2 regions of the Streptomyces sp. NPDC037271 genome follow, and region 2 is predicted to be linked to the other one. Evidence: riboswitches for the same ligand, from Rfam matches in the RefSeq annotation. Region 2 holds a riboswitch; the other holds the start of a gene.

Region 1 (7,562 bases), on a different contig from region 2:
GCACCCACACCCCGCCGGCCGGTGTCTCGCCGCCGTAACCGCCGGGCGTGCCGGTGGCGTACTGGTCCTGCCCGTAGTCCTGCCGGCCGTACTGCTGCCCGGCGGCCGGGTCGTAGGAGCCGGTGTCGTACGACGTCCCGCCGTAGGTGTGGGTGCCGATGTACGGGTCGGAGTAGGCGGCGTACTGCTGCTGGCCGCCGGTGTCGTAGCCGTACCCCTGCTGCTGCCCGTAACCCGAGTAGTCGTAGGCGTAGGACTGGTCGGTGCCCTGCGCGGCCGCGGCTTGGGCCTGGGCCTGCTGGTCGTGGCCGTAGCCGGCGTCGGCGTCGGCGTACACACCGTAGGAGCCGGTGTCGTCCGGCATGGGCTGCGGCTCGTAGACGGCGGTGGTCTCCGCGGCCGCGGGGTCGGCGGGGCGGGCCGGGGTGAAGACGTCGTCGCGGTCGTAGTCGTCGGGGCCGTACGAGAGGCCGTCCTGACCGGGCGCGTGGTCCCGCGTACGGTCGTCGTAGCCGTCGTGACCGTCGTGGTCGTCCGGGCCGCCCTCGGCCGCTTCGAGGCCGGAGACCTCCAACGTCGGTTCCTGGCGGCCCCGTTGGGGGCGGCTGCGCCTGCCGGTGAGGCCCGTCGGGGCGTTGACCGCCCAGCCGGCCTCGAAGCCGCGGCGGAACGACAGCGTGACGTAGGTCTGGCCGACCGCGAAGGCGGCCGCGCCCAGCCCGATGACGATGACGGACGGGATCAGGACACCGATCACGACACCGAGGAAGCCGCCGAACGCGAGCAGCCGCCAGCGCAGCCGCGCCTTGTACTGCAGCAGCACCTCACCGAGCAGCCACAGCGCGACGCCGCCGAACGCGATGTAGAGGACCGTCCAGCCCATGTACGCCCCTCTCCCAGTGGCCGCTACGCAGTGTGTCGTAAGTATGTGCGACCGGTCTAGGCCCGCGGTGGGTGGTGCAGGCCCAGGTTCTCGTAGATTTCCAGGGTCGCCGTGGAGTTGTTCAGCGTGATGAAGTGCAGTCCGGGCACACCCTCGGCCAGCAGCCGCGCGCAGAACTCCGTGGCGAACTCGATGCCAATGGAGCGTACAGCGGTCGGATCGTCCTTGGCTGTGAGGATCCGCTCTTTCAGCTCGGCCGGGAACGAGGCGTTGCTGAGCTTTGGCAACCTCTCCAGCATCTTCACACTGGTCACCGGCATGACCTCGGGAATGACCGGGGTCTCGCAGCCGGCCGCGGCGACCCGGTCGCGCAGGCGCAGGTAGGACTCGGGCTGGAAGAACATCTGCGTGATCGCGTAGTCGGCGCCCGCCCGGCACTTGTCGACGAAGTGCCTCACGTCCGTGTCCCAGTCGGCGGAGCGCGGGTGCATCTCGGGGAACGCCGCGACGCCGACGCAGAAGTCGCCCGACTCCTTGATGAGCCGGACCAGTTCGGCCGCGTAGGTCAGGCCCTGCGGGTGCGGGACCCAGTCGGCCGTGGGGTCGCCGGGCGGGTCGCCGCGCACGGCCAGCATGTTGCGGATCCCGGCGTCGGCGTACTGGCCGATGATGTTGCGCAGTTCGGCGACGGAGTGGTCGACGGCGGTGAGGTGGGCCACGGGGGTCAGCGTGGTGTCGGCGACGATCTGCTGGGTCTCCTTGACCGTCCCCGCGCGCGTGGACCCGCCGGCGCCGTAGGTCACGGAGACGAAGTCCGGCGCGACCGCCTCCACCCGCCTCAGCGCGCTCCACAGGTTCTTCTCGCCCTTGGCCGTCTTCGGCGCGGAGAACTCGAACGAGTACGTCGTCTTGCCGGACGCGAGCATGTCGCGCACGGTGCGTGCGCGATCAGTCCTGGTGGATGCGGTTCCGAGGGCCATACGGGCAGGTTAGCCAGGGGGCGGCGGTCGCCCAACCGGATGCAGGGTATTTGTCCGTATTGTCGATTTGTTGTCCACCCCTTGGACATACTCGCCGGACACATGCCTCCGGCTCCCCCGGCCACACCGACCCACCGACCCACCGACCCACCGACCCACCGACCGCCGGCCACGCCGACGCGAGCCCTATGCCTGCCGCAGTCGCTTCGCGAACTCGGCGGCCGCCGCGCCCGGGTCGTCCGCCGCGGTGATCGCGCGGACGACGACGACGCGCCGGGCACCGGCCTCCAGCACCTCGTCGAGGTTGCCGAGGTCGATGCCGCCGATGGCGAACCAGGGGCGCTCGGTGCCGAGGGACGCCGTGTGACGGACCAGGCCGAGTCCGGGTGCGTGGCGGCCGGGCTTGGTGGGGGTCGGCCAGCACGGGCCGGTGCAGAAGTAGTCCACGCCGTCCTGGACGGCGGCAGCGGCGGCCTCGGACTCGGCGTGCGTGGAACGGCCGACGAGGACGTCGTCGCCGAGGATCGCCCGGGCGGCGGGCACCGGGAGGTCGCCCTGCCCGAGGTGCAGCACGTCGGCGCGGGCCGCGTGGGCGACGTCCGCCCGGTCGTTCACCGCGAGGAGCTTGCCGTGGCGGGCGCAGGCGTCGGCGAAGACCTCGAGGTGTTCCAGCTCCTCCCCGGCCTCCATGCCCTTGTCACGCAGTTGCACGATGTCGACGCCGCCGGCCAGCACCGCGTCCAGGAACTCGGGCAGGTCGCCCTGGTCGCGGCGGGCGTCCGTGCACAGGTAGAGCCTGGCGTCGGCGAGCCGGGCGCGGGCGGTGGCGTCGGTGTCGGGCATGCGGGTTCCCCCAGGTCGGCAGGTCGGCAGGTCGGTGGCGTGGGCCGCGTGGGCCGCACGGCTCTGGCACACGGGCCGCGGTGGCGACGCGGCCCGTGCGGAGAACAGGTGCTCGGGCAGCACGCGGCCCGTGCGCGAACGGATGCACGGCAGCACACGGCCCGTGCGTCGAACGGTACTGCGGGCAGCACACGGCCCGTGGGGCATGGGGCGTGCCGGGCCACGGCCCCGGCGTGCGGGCCGCGTGCCGGCACGCCGGGCAGCGGGTGTCAGGTCAGACGGCGAGCGCCTGGGCGCGGCGCTTCACCTCCGTGCCGCGGTTCTCGCTCAGCGCCTGCGCGGGGGTGCCGGGCAGGGTCTCGTCGGGCGTGAAGAGCCACTCCAGCATCTCCTCGGCCGTGAAACCGTCGTCCCGCAGCAGCGTCAGGGTCCCGACCAGGCCCTTGACGACCTTGTCCTCGTCGATGAAGGCCGCGGGGATGTGCAGCGCGCGGTTCTCACCGCGGCGTACGGCGATGAGCTGGCCTTCCTTGATCAGCTGGCGTACGCGGGTCACCTCGACACCGAGCATCTCGGCGATGTCGGGGACGGTGAGCCAGGCAGGCACGAGAGCATCGATCTTTGCGTCAATCTCGGTCACAGCTCCAGCCTGCCATCTGGCACTGACAGTCGGAAACCGGACCCGTCCGACCCCGGCCGGCGAACCGGGCCCACGCCCCGGGCCGGCGAACCGGACCGGGAGCGCGGACGGCGGGAGAACCCGGACGGGAGGCCTACGCCGTCGCCGCCTTGAGCGGCCTCGCCGGATCGGCCAGCAGCCGCGGGTCCATCGTCGTGCCCGCCTGGATCAGGCGTTTGCCCTGGGCGAGGTCCCGGGGGCGGCCCACCGCCAGCAGGGCGACCAGGCGGTCCTCGCGCAGCCAGCAGACCGTCCAGGCGGGCCCCGAGGGGTCGCCGCGCCACAGGGTGCGGTCGGCGGCCGTGTGGTGACCGGCGTACTGGACGAAGCGGCCGAACTGCTCGGACCAGAAGTACGGCACCGGGTCGTAGGCCGCCGGGGGCTCGTCGGTGGCGGCGCCGACGATGTTGGCGGCGACCGTGCGCGGGCCCTGGAGGGCGTTGTCCCAGTGGTGCACGAGCAGCCGCTCGCCGTAGCGTCGGGAGGGGAAGGAGGCGCAGTCGCCGACCGCGTAGACGTCCGGCGCCGAAGTGCGCAGGCGGTCGTCGGCCAGAACCTCCCCGTGCGCGCCGAGGCCGATCCCGGAGCCGGCGAGCCACGTGGTGGCGGGCCGGGCGCCGATGCCGACGACGACCGCGCCCGCGGGCAGCCGTGAGCCGTCGTCGAGGACCACCTGGCCGGGCTCCCCGGGGGCACCGGGCTCGACGCGCTCCACGCGCGCGTGCGTGCGCAGTACGGCGCCCGCACCGGCGTACCAGTCCGCCATCCTCGCGGCGACCTCGTCGGGCAGCACACCGGCGAGGGGCCGGTCGGCGGCCTCCACGACGGTCACCGCGCAGCCCGCCTCACGCGCGGCGGTGGCGAACTCGGCGCCGATCCAGCCCGCGCCGACGACCACGATGTCGTGCTGCCGGGCGAGCACCGGGCGCAGCCGTTCGGCGTCGTCCAGGGTGCGCAGCAGGTGCACGCCGGGCACGCCCTCCGCGCCGGGGAGCCGGATCGGTTCGGCGCCGGTCGCGAGGACGAGGACGTCGTACGGCACGGGCCCCGCGGAGGTGTCGAGGACGTGCGCTCCGGGGCGGACGCCCAGGGCCTCGCAGCCGAGCCGCAGGGTGATGCCGAGCGCCTCGAAGTCGACGTCGAAGGCGGAGCCCTCGGCCGTGCCGAGCAGGACGGCCTTGGACAACGGGGGGCGGTCGTACGGCTGGTGCGGCTCCGCGCCGATCAGCGTCACGGCGCCGGTGAAGCCCTGCTCCCGCAGGGCGACGGCGGTCTGCACCCCCGCCATGCCCGCACCCACGACGACCACGCGGCGCTCCGCGTCCGCTCCCCGTTCCCGGGTCTGCTCCTGCGTCTGCTCGCTCACCTGATCACCTTAGACACCCGGCGGCTCGCCGGTCAGTGCCCGTGCGCGGTGACCTGCTCCACAACGCTCGTCCCGCTGCCCCGCTGCGACTCCCACTCCCAGGTCTCCTCCAGGCGCACCCGCCCGTCCGGCAGCTCGACGACGGTCGACACGCAGTGGCCCGACGACGTGCTGCGGTCGGTCTTGAGCTGCACGTAACGGAAGTCGAGACGGTCGCCCTCCCTGCTTCCCACCAGGCGGCCGCGGACGACGTCGCCGCCCGCGTACTCGGCCCATACGGCGCCGTCCTCCTCGTGATACGTGAAGCGGGTGCGCGTGCCCACCTGGCCGGGCGCCTGGTCGGCGACGGGGGCGAGGACGAGACCGTCGAGTGAACGTGCCATGGGAGGAGGCTCCCTTACGAGTGCGGTGCGCTGCGGGCTAGGGTGGCCAACGTAAAGCACTCGCGGGAGCCCGGACGCACCGGGCTGAGAGGGAGGCTGGCGGCCTCCGACCGTACGAACCTGATCCGGGTCATGCCGGCGAAGGGAGGGGCTGGACGCCCATGTCGTCTCCGCCACACACGTCGTCACGTACCCCCGACGTCCTCGTCGTCGGGGGCGGGATCATCGGCCTGGTCACGGCCTGGCGGGCCGCGCAGCGCGGGCTCGTCACGGCGCTCGTGGACCCGGAACCGGGCGGTGGCGCCGCCCAGGTGGCGGCCGGGATGCTGGCCGCCGTCACGGAACTGCACTACGGCGAGCAGACGCTGCTCGCCCTGAACCTCGCCTCCGCCCGCCGGTACCCGGACTTCGCGGCGGAGCTGGCCGACCTCACCGGCCACGACCTCGGTTACCGCAGGTGCGGCACCCTCGCCGTCGCCCTGGACGCCGACGACCGCGCCCACCTGCGGGAACTGCACGCGCTCCAGCAGCGCTCGGGCCTGGAGTCCGAGTGGCTGCCGGGGCGCGAGTGCCGGCGTCTGGAGCCGATGCTCGCGCCCGGTGTGCGCGGCGGGCTCCGGGTGGACGGCGACCATCAGATCGACCCCCGGCGCCTCGCCGGCGCGCTCGTGGCCGCCTGCGAACGCGCGGGCGTCGTCTTCCACCGGGTGTGGGCCGACCGGCTCACCGTCGGGCGCGGCGGCGCACGCGCCACGGGCGTCGTCACGGCGGACGGCACCGCGCTGGAGGCCGGGCGGGTGGTGCTGGCCGGGGGCAGCATGAGCGGGCGGCTCACGGGCGTACCGGACGACGTGCTGCCGCCGGTGCGGCCGGTGAAGGGGCAGGTCCTGCGGCTGACGATGCCGCGGACGCACGGGCCGCTGCTGAACCGGACGGTGCGCGCCGTGGTGCGCGGCAACCACGTCTACCTGGTGCCCCGGGAGAGCGGCGAGCTGGTCGTCGGCGCCACCAGTGAGGAACTGGGCTGGGACACGACGGTCACCGCGGGCGGCGTGTACGAGCTGCTGCGCGACGCCCACGAGCTGGTACCCGGCATCACCGAGCTGCCCCTGGCGGAGACCCGGGCGGGTCTGCGCCCCGGCTCCCCGGACAACGCCCCGCTACTCGGCCCGACCGCTCTGGACGGCCTGCTGCTGGCCACCGGCCACCACCGCAACGGTGTCCTGCTCACCCCGGTCACCGGCGACGTCATGGCGGACGTCCTGACCACCGGGGAGCTGCCGGCCGAGGCCCGCCCCTTCACCCCCCGGCGCTTCGGCGCCGCCCCCGCACTCCCGGAACTCTCGGAGCAGCCCGCATGAACATCTCCGTCAACGGCGAGCCGCGCGAGGTGGCTCCCGGCACCGCCCTGGACACCCTGGTGGGCACGCTCACCGCGGCGCCGTCCGGGGTGGCCGCCGCCCTCAACGAAACCGTCGTCCCGCGCGCGCGGTGGTCCGCCACCGCGCTGGCCGACGGCGACCGCGTCGAAGTCCTCACCGCCGTCCAAGGAGGCTGACCATGGCCGACGATCCGTTCGTCCTCGGCGGTACGGCCTACGGGTCCCGCCTGATCATGGGCACCGGCGGGGCGCCCAGCCTCGACGTCCTGGAGCGGGCGCTGGTGGCGGCCGGGACGGAGCTGACGACCGTCGCGATGCGGCGGGTGAACGCCTCGGTGCACGGGTCCGTGCTGTCGGTGCTGGAGAAGCTCGGCATCCGGGTGCTGCCGAACACGGCCGGCTGCTTCACCGCCGGGGAGGCCGTCCTCACCGCCCGGCTCGCGCGCGAGGCCCTCGGCACGGACCTGGTCAAGCTGGAGGTCATCGCCGACGAGCGCACCCTGCTGCCCGACCCGATCGAGCTCCTGGACGCGGCGGAGACGCTGGTCGACGACGGGTTCACGGTGCTGCCGTACACGAACGACGACCCGGTCCTCGCACGCAAGCTGGAGGACGTCGGGTGCGCCGCGATCATGCCGCTCGGCTCGCCGATCGGGTCGGGGCTCGGCATCCGCAACCCGCACAACTTCGAGCTGATCGTGGAGCACGCGCGCGTGCCGGTGATTCTGGACGCGGGGGCCGGTACGACGTCGGACGTGGCGCTGGCGATGGAGCTGGGGTGCGCGGGTGTGATGCTCGCCTCGGCGGTGACGCGGGCGCAGGAGCCGGTGCTGATGGCGGAGGGGATGCGGTGCGCGGTGGAGGCGGGGCGGTTGGCCCGGCGGGCCGGGCGGATCCCGCGGCGGCGTTTCGCGCAGGCGTCGTCTCCCTCGGAGGGCCTGGCCGTCCTGGACCCTGAGCGGCCCGCTTTCCAGTGACCCGGTGCTGACCTGCCGTTTCGTCTCCGTCCGGCGCACCACCCGTTTCCCGTCGCGCAAGGGCGGGGGG
Region 2 (7,562 bases):
GCGGCCACGGCGGGCGCGAGCGCGGGCAGCGTCACCTGCCGCCAGGCTTTCGGCCGCGACGCACCGAGCATCCGCGCGGCCTCCTCCTGCCGCGGGTCGAGCTGCGCCCACAGACCCCCGACGGTGCGTACGACGACGGCGTAGTTGAAGAAGACGTGCGCCAGGAGGATCGCCCACACGGTGGTGTCCAGCCGCAGACCCCACAGCTCGTCGAGCAGCCCGCCGCGCCCGACCAGCGCCAGGAACGCCGTACCGACGACGACCGTGGGCAGTACGAACGGCACGGTGACCACGGCCCGCAGCACCTGCTTGCCGGGGAAGTCGAAGCGGGCGAGGACGTACGCGCCGGGCAGGGCGATCAGCAGCGTGAGCGCGGTGGAGGCCAGCGCCTGCCAGGTGGTGAACCACAGCACGTGCCGGACGTCGGACTGCGCGAGCACGTCCGCGATCCGCCCGAACCGCCAGGATCCGTCGGTCTCCAGCCCGCGCGCGACGATCGCGGCGACGGGGTAGGCGAAGAACACCGCGAAGAACGCGACGGGCACGGCCATCAGGGCCAGCCGCGCCGCGTTCCCCGTGCGACGCCCGCGCTCGGCTACTTGAGTACGAGTGAGGTCCACGACTTGACCCACTGGTCGCGGTTGTCGGCGATCTTCGCCGGTTCCATGGTCTGCGGGTCCTCGGCCTGCGGCCCGAACTTCCGGAACGCCTCGGGGATCTGCGCGCCCTCCCGCACCGGGTAGACGAACATGTTCAGCGGCATGTCGTCCTGGAACTCCTTGCCGATCAGGAAGTCGAGGAGTGCCTTGCCGCCCTCGGGGTTCCCGGCGTTGCTCAGCAGACCCGCGTACTCGACCTGGCGGAAGCAGGTGCCGGTGGCGACGCCCGTCGGCGCGGTGGCCGGCTGCGGGTCGGCGTAGATGACCTCGGCGGGCGGGGACGAGGCGTAGGAGACGACGAGCGGACGGTCGCCCTCGGCCTTCTTGCCGCCGGACGAACCGGAGAACTCCTCGTTGTACGCCTGCTCCCAGCTGTCGACGACCTTGACGCCGTTCGCCTTCAGCTTCTTCCAGTAGTCCTGCCACCCCTCGTCGCCGTACTTCGCGGCGGTGCCGAGGAGGAAGCCGAGCCCGGGCGAGGAGCTGCCCGCGTTCTCGGTGACGAGCAGGTCCTTGTACTCGGGCTTGATCAGGTCGTCGAAGGAGTCCGGCGGCGTCAGCCCGTGCTCACTGAAGTACGCCTTGTCGTAGTTGACGCAGACGTCCCCGGTGTCGACGGGCGTGACCCGGTGCTTGTCCTGGTCGGTCCGGTACTCGGGGAGGACGAGGTCGGACCCCTTCGCCTCGTACGGCTGGAACAGCCCGTTGTCGAGCGCCCGGGACAGCAGCGTGTTGTCGACGCCGAAGAAGACGTCGCCCTGCGGGTTGTCCTTGGTGAGGATGGCCTTGTTCACGGCCTGCCCGGCGTCCCCGTCCTCCAGGACCCGGACCTTGTAGCCCGAGCTCTTCTCGAAGGCGGCGATGACGTCCTTCGACGCGGCCCACGAGTCGTGGCTGACGAGGGTCACGGTCCTGGAGTCGCCGGATCCCCGGCCGTCGTCGTCGGCCGACGATCCGCAGGCGGCCAGACCGCCGGCCATGCCGAGCCCGAGGGCCAGGGCGGTGGCCTTCCTGGTGATGCTCACTGAATTCCTCCTGGGTGACCAGGAGAAGACGCGGCCCCGCCCGGAACCCTGGCGAGGGTCCCGGGCAGGGCGCAACAGCTCGAGTGGTGACCGATCTCCCTACCCAGAATGACCTGGGCCAGGTTCGGAGGGTCTGCGGCCGGTGCCGCACTCTCAGCGCTGTGGCGCTCCCCTGTCGGAATATGAAGATGTACTTCCGTTTGAACTTCTGCACGAACTTCTGCATGAAACGTCGTACGACGATGTACGACGCCGGTCAGGTTACCGCTCGCTCGCGGCGAGCTGACCACACGCCCCGTCGATCTCCTGACCACGGGTGTCCCGGATCGTCACCGGCACACCGTGCGCCGCGATCGCCTCCACGAACGCCTTCTCGTCCTCGGGCCGCGACGCGGTCCACTTCGAGCCGGGCGTCGGGTTGAGCGGGATGAGGTTGACGTGCACGGGCCTGCCCTTGAGCAGCCGCCCGAGCCGGTCGCCGCGCCACGCCTGGTCGTTGATGTCCCGGATCAGCGCGTACTCGATCGACAGCCGGCGCCCGGACGTGGCCGCGTACTCGAACCCGGCGTCCAGCACCTCACGCACCTTCCAGCGCGTGTTGACGGGGACGAGGGTGTCCCGCAGCTCGTCGTCGGGCGCGTGCAGCGAGATGGCGAGGCGGCACTTGAAGCCCTCGCCGGTGAAGCGGTGGATGGCCGGGACGAGACCGACCGTCGAGACGGTGATGCCGCGCTGGGAGAGGCCCAGTCCGTCGGGCTCGGGGTCGGTGAGGCGGCGGATGGAACCGACGACGCGGTTGTAGTTGGCGAGGGGCTCGCCCATGCCCATGAACACGATGTTGCTGAGCCGGGCCGGTCCCCCCGGGACCTCGCCGTCCCGCAGGGCCCGCATGCCGTCCACGATCTGGTGCACGATCTCGGCGGTGGACAGGTTCCGGTCCAGGCCCGCCTGCCCCGTGGCGCAGAACGGGCAGTTCATGCCGCAGCCCGCCTGGGAACTGATGCACATGGTCACCCGGTCCGGGTAGCGCATGAGGACGGACTCGACGAGCGTCCCGTCGAACAGCTTCCACAGCGTCTTGCGCGTGCTGCCCTGGTCGGTCGACAGATGCCGCACGACCGTCATCAGCTCGGGCAGCAGAGCTTCCTGGAGCCCCCGGCGCGAGCCGGCCGGGATGTCGGTCCACTGCTCGGGGTCGTGCGCGTACCGCGCGAAGTAGTGCTGCGAGAGCTGCTTGGCGCGGAACGGCTTCTCGCCGATCGCGGCGACGGCCTCCTTGCGCTCGGCGGGCGTGAGGTCGGCGAGGTGCCGCGGTGGCCGCTTCGCTCCGCGGGGTGCGGCGAAGGTGAGCTCACCTGGGGCGGGACGGGCCACGGTCGGACAACTCCTCAAAACGACGGGCCTCGGCGAATCCCCGCTCACGCGGGGACGACGGCAGCCATGCCGAAGCCAGGAGACCTCACCGGACTGTCCCCGCGTCGGCGGGGACACACGAAAGGGCCCGCAGCAGCGCGGGCCCTTCCAGACTACCTGAAGCCTGTCAACCCGATCCGACGAAGATCACCAGCAGCAGCCACACCACCGGCGCCGTGGGCAGCAGCGAGTCCAGGCGGTCCATGATGCCGCCGTGGCCCGGGAGCAGCGTGCCCATGTCCTTGATGCCGAGGTCCCGCTTGATCATGGACTCGCCGAGGTCGCCCAGCGTGGCGCTGACGGCGACCGCGAGGCCGAGCAGCAGACCCTGCCACCAGGTGCCGCCGTCGATCACGAACTGCATGCACAGCGCGCCGGCCGCCATCGCGAACGCCACCGCTCCGAGCAGGCCCTCCCGGGTCTTGCCGGGGCTGATGCGCGGGGCGAGCTTGGTCCTGCCGAAGCGCCAGCCGACGGCATAGGCGCCGGTGTCGCTGACGACCGTCAGCACCAGGAAGACCAGCACGCGCCGCGCGCCGTCGTCGGCCATGAGCATCATCGTGACGAACGTCGCCAGGAAGGGCACGTAGAACGCCGCGAAGAGGCCCGCGGTGACGTCCTTGAGGTAGCCCTCCGGCGGCTCGGTCATCCGCCACACGAGGACCGCGAGGGCGGTGAGCGCCATGGCGACCCACGCGCCTTCGGCGCCCCGCACATACCCGGCGACCACCATCGCCGCGCCACCGACCGCGAGCGGCACGAGGGGCGCCTTGATGCCCTTGCGCTCCTGGAGCCGCTTGGTCAGCTCCCACAGGCCCACCACGACGGCGACCGCGACCACGCCGACGAAGACGGCCTTGACGACGAACAGCGAGGCGACGATCACCGCGCCGAGCCCGAGGCCGACCCCTATCGCGGCACCCAGGTCGCGCCCCGCGCTCTTCTTCTGCGGCTGGGGCCGGTGCTGCGCCGGCTGGGGGGCGTCGGGCATGGGCTCCGGATTCTGCGGCACCGCCGCATACGGCTGCGCCGACGGATTCTCGCCGCGATACGGATCGTCGCGGAACGGCTCGTCTCGGAACAAGGGGCCGCTCAGCCGAGCGGCCCCTTGTTCGTCATCCTGGTCTCCGCCGTGTTCGGGTACGTCGGGCACGATGGGCATGGGGCGAGTCTGCTGCGCGTAGTGCGCATCGTACGCGGGACCCGCCGGGGCAGCGCCCTGGACAGGTCCCTGGTCGGACGGCCCCCAGTACCCGGCTTGTGGCGGCGCTCCCCAGGAAGAGTCGTTCATCAGACCTCGAGCAGCTCGGCTTCCTTGTGCTTGAGGAGCTCGTCCACCTGGGCGACGTACTTGGCGGTGGTGTCGTCGAGCTCCTTCTCCGCACGGCGGCCCTCGTCCTCGCCGACCTCGCCGTCCTTGACCATCTTGTCGATGGTGTCCTTGGCCTTGCGGCGCACGGAGCGGATGGAGACCTTGGCGTCCTCGGCCTTGCTCTTGGCGACCTTGATGTAGTCGCGGCGGCGCTCCTCGGTGAGCTCGGGGAACACCACCCGGATGATGTTGCCGTCGTTGCTGGGGTTGACGCCCAGGTCGGAGTCGCGGATCGCCTGTTCGATGTTGCGCAGGGCGCTCTTGTCGAAGGGGGTCACCACGGCCATGCGCGGCTCCGGCACGGAGAACGAGGCCAGCTGGTTGATCGGCGTCAGCGCGCCGTAGTAGTCGGCCACGATCTTGTTGAACATCGCCGGGTGCGCACGGCCGGTGCGGATCGCGGCGAAGTCCTCCTTGGCGACCACGACGGCCTTCTCCATCTTCTCCTCGGCCTCGAGGAGGGTCTCTTCGATCACCACTTGCTCCTGCGTGTCTTGAGTAGGCCCGGCTGCGGTTCCCTGTCGGGGGTGCGGCCGGCTGCGTCGCGTTCTTCCTGCACGGTTCCCGACCGGCGGGACATTGTCCATCCCCCGGCCCGGCCCCGTCCCGTCCGTCCCCCGGACAGGTGGCGTCCGCGGACAGGGGGTGGTACTCCGGTCAGTCCCGGCTGCCTTGGTCACCCACAAGCGTGCCGATCTTCTCACCCTTGACGGCGCGGGCGATATTGCCCTCCTTCAGAAGCTCGAAGACCACGATCGGGAGGCTGTTGTCGCGGCAGAGCGTGACGGCCGTCGCGTCGGCGACCTTCAGGTCCCGGGTGATGACCTCGCCGTAACCCAGCGCGTCGAACTTGACGGCGTCGGGGTTGGTCTTCGGGTCGGAGTCGTAGACCCCGTCCACACCGTTCTTGCCCATGAGCAGGGCCTCGGCGTCGATCTCGAGGGCGCGCTGGGCGGCGGTGGTGTCGGTGGAGAAGTAGGGCATGCCCATACCGGCGCCGAAGATGACCACGCGGCCCTTCTCCAGGTGGCGCACGGCGCGCAGCGGGATGTACGGCTCGGCGACCTGGCCCATGGTGATGGCGGTCTGCACGCGGCAGTCGACGCCCTCCTTCTCCAGGAAGTCCTGGAGGGCCAGGCAGTTCATCACGGTGCCGAGCATGCCCATGTAGTCGGAGCGGGCGCGGTCCATGCCGCGCACCTGCAGCTCGGCGCCACGGAAGAAGTTGCCCCCGCCGATGACGATCGCGACCTGCGCGCCGTCCCGTACGACGGCCGCGATCTCGCGGGCGATGGCGTGCACCACGTCGGGGTCGACGCCCAGGCCCCCACCGCCGGAGAAGGCCTCTCCGGACAGCTTCAGCATGAAGCGGCCGCGTACTTTGCCGTCGTCGCTCTTCTCGGCCTTGGTGGTCATGGAGATCTCGCCTCTTTTACGTGGGTCACACACACGAAGAAGGCCACTGCCGGTGGGGGCGTGTTTCGCATCCCATACGCGGCAATGGCCTCCTCGTCAGATCTGCTGTCGCCCGCCGCCACGCGCGCGTACGCAACGGCGTAGGCGAACGGCGTCGGCGACTGCTGTCGACCCTACCGGGGTCGCGCGTCCGTCGCGGTACGGACTCAGATGCCGACCTTGATGCGCGAGAAGCGCTTCAGGGTGACGCCGGCCTCGTCCAGAACCTTCTGGACGGACTTCTTGTTGTCGAGCGCGTAGGGCTGGCCCAGCAGCGTGGCGTCCTTGAAGAAGCCGTTGAGACGACCCTCGACGATCTTCGGCAGGGCGGCCTCGGGCTTGCCCTCGGCGCGGGTGGTCTCCTCGGCGACGCGGCGCTCGGTCTCGACGACCTCGGCCGGGACGTCCTCCTTGGAGAGGTACTTCGGCGCGAAGGCGGCGATGTGCTGGGCGACGCCCTTCGCCAGCTCGGCGTTCGGCTTGTCCAGCTCGACGAGGACACCGATCTGCGGCGGCAGGTCGGGCATCGTGCGGTGCATGTACGCGGTCACGAAGCCGCCGGAGAACTGCGCGAAGCGGTCCAGGACGATCTTCTCGCCGAGGTTGGCGTTGGCCTCGTCCACGAAGGCCTGCACGGTCTTGCCGGGCTCGATCTCGGAGGCGAGCAGCGCCTCGAGGTCGGCCGGGGCGGCCTTGGCGACGTGCTCGGCGATGGCCTTGGCGACGTTCTGGAACTTGTCGCCCTTGGCGACGAAGTCCGTCTCGCACTTCAGCTCGACGAGGACGCCCGAGGTGTTGTCGTCGGCGATGATCGAGACGACGGCGCCGTTCTCGGCAGAGCGGCCCTCGCGCTTGGCGACGCCCTTCTGACCCTTGATGCGGAGCGCCTCGACGGCCTTCTCGACGTTGCCCTCGGCCTCGTCCAGCGCCTTCTTGCAGTCCATCATGCCGGCGCCGGTGAGCTCACGAAGCTTCTTGACGTCGGCGGCGGTGTAGTTCGCCATGAGTCTGTGAATCTTTCTGGAAGTCTGGAAGATCGAAGATCTGCGGGATCACGGACCTACATGGAGCTGCAGGCCCATGACCTTCCACCGACCTACGGGTGAACGGCGGGAGCGGTTTCGATGTCACCGCTCCCGCCGTCGACGCCGACGGGACGGTCAGGCCTGCTCGCCCTCGGCGGCCGGAGCCTCGGTGGCGGGCGCCTCGGCGGCGGGGGCCTCGGCAGCCGGCGCCTCGGCGGCGGGGGCGGCCTCGGCGGCCGGAGCCTCGGCGGGCTTCTCGGCGGACTCGTCGTCGGCCTTCTTCTCGGCCTTCTCGCCCTCGAGCAGGTCGCGCTCCCACGCGGCGAGCGGCTCGCCGGCGGCCTTGTCACCCTTGTCGGCGGCAGCGGCGCCGGAGCGGGCGATGAGGCCCTCGGCGACGGCGTCGGCGATCACGCGGGTGAGCAGGGTGACGGAGCGGATCGCGTCGTCGTTGCCCGGGATCTTGTAGTCGACCTCGTCGGGGTCGCAGTTGGTGTCGAGGATGGCGACGACCGGGATGTTGAGCTTCCGGGCCTCGCCGACCGCGATGTGCTCCTTCTTGGTGTCCACGATCCAGACGGCGCTGGGCACCTTGGACATCTCGCGGATACCG

Evidence for each region. Region 2 has a riboswitch for thiamine pyrophosphate ahead of ACZ7G3_RS32410 (thiamine ABC transporter substrate-binding protein). Riboswitches for the same ligand answer to the same signal wherever they lie in the genome.
Region 1: linked by a shared signal. The riboswitch ahead of thiO (glycine oxidase ThiO) and the one ahead of ACZ7G3_RS32410 (thiamine ABC transporter substrate-binding protein) in region 2 are both predicted to bind thiamine pyrophosphate.

Annotation. Positions count from the first base shown of each region.
Region 1 covers NZ_JBVJVN010000004.1:51,625-59,186, reverse strand. The annotation lists gene ACZ7G3_RS10115 (SCO2102 family sporulation regulator) at 1-883, opposite strand, end outside; gene metF (methylenetetrahydrofolate reductase [NAD(P)H]) at 940-1,863, opposite strand; gene thiE (thiamine phosphate synthase) at 2,050-2,706, opposite strand; gene ACZ7G3_RS10100 (Rv2175c family DNA-binding protein) at 2,981-3,346, opposite strand; gene ACZ7G3_RS10095 (NAD(P)/FAD-dependent oxidoreductase) at 3,480-4,694, opposite strand; gene ACZ7G3_RS10090 (avidin-fold protein) at 4,784-5,134, opposite strand; TPP riboswitch at 5,187-5,298, shown strand; gene thiO (glycine oxidase ThiO) at 5,296-6,495, shown strand; gene thiS (sulfur carrier protein ThiS) at 6,492-6,692, shown strand; gene ACZ7G3_RS10075 (thiazole synthase) at 6,695-7,492, shown strand.
Region 2 covers NZ_JBVJVN010000030.1:33,364-40,925, reverse strand. The annotation lists gene ACZ7G3_RS32415 (ABC transporter permease) at 1-551, opposite strand, end outside; gene ACZ7G3_RS32410 (thiamine ABC transporter substrate-binding protein) at 596-1,684, opposite strand; TPP riboswitch at 1,763-1,868, opposite strand; gene rlmN (dual-specificity RNA methyltransferase RlmN) at 1,946-3,058, opposite strand; gene ACZ7G3_RS32400 (phosphatidate cytidylyltransferase) at 3,225-4,388, opposite strand; gene frr (ribosome recycling factor) at 4,388-4,945, opposite strand; gene pyrH (UMP kinase) at 5,127-5,885, opposite strand; gene tsf (translation elongation factor Ts) at 6,092-6,928, opposite strand; gene rpsB (30S ribosomal protein S2) at 7,085-7,562, opposite strand, start outside.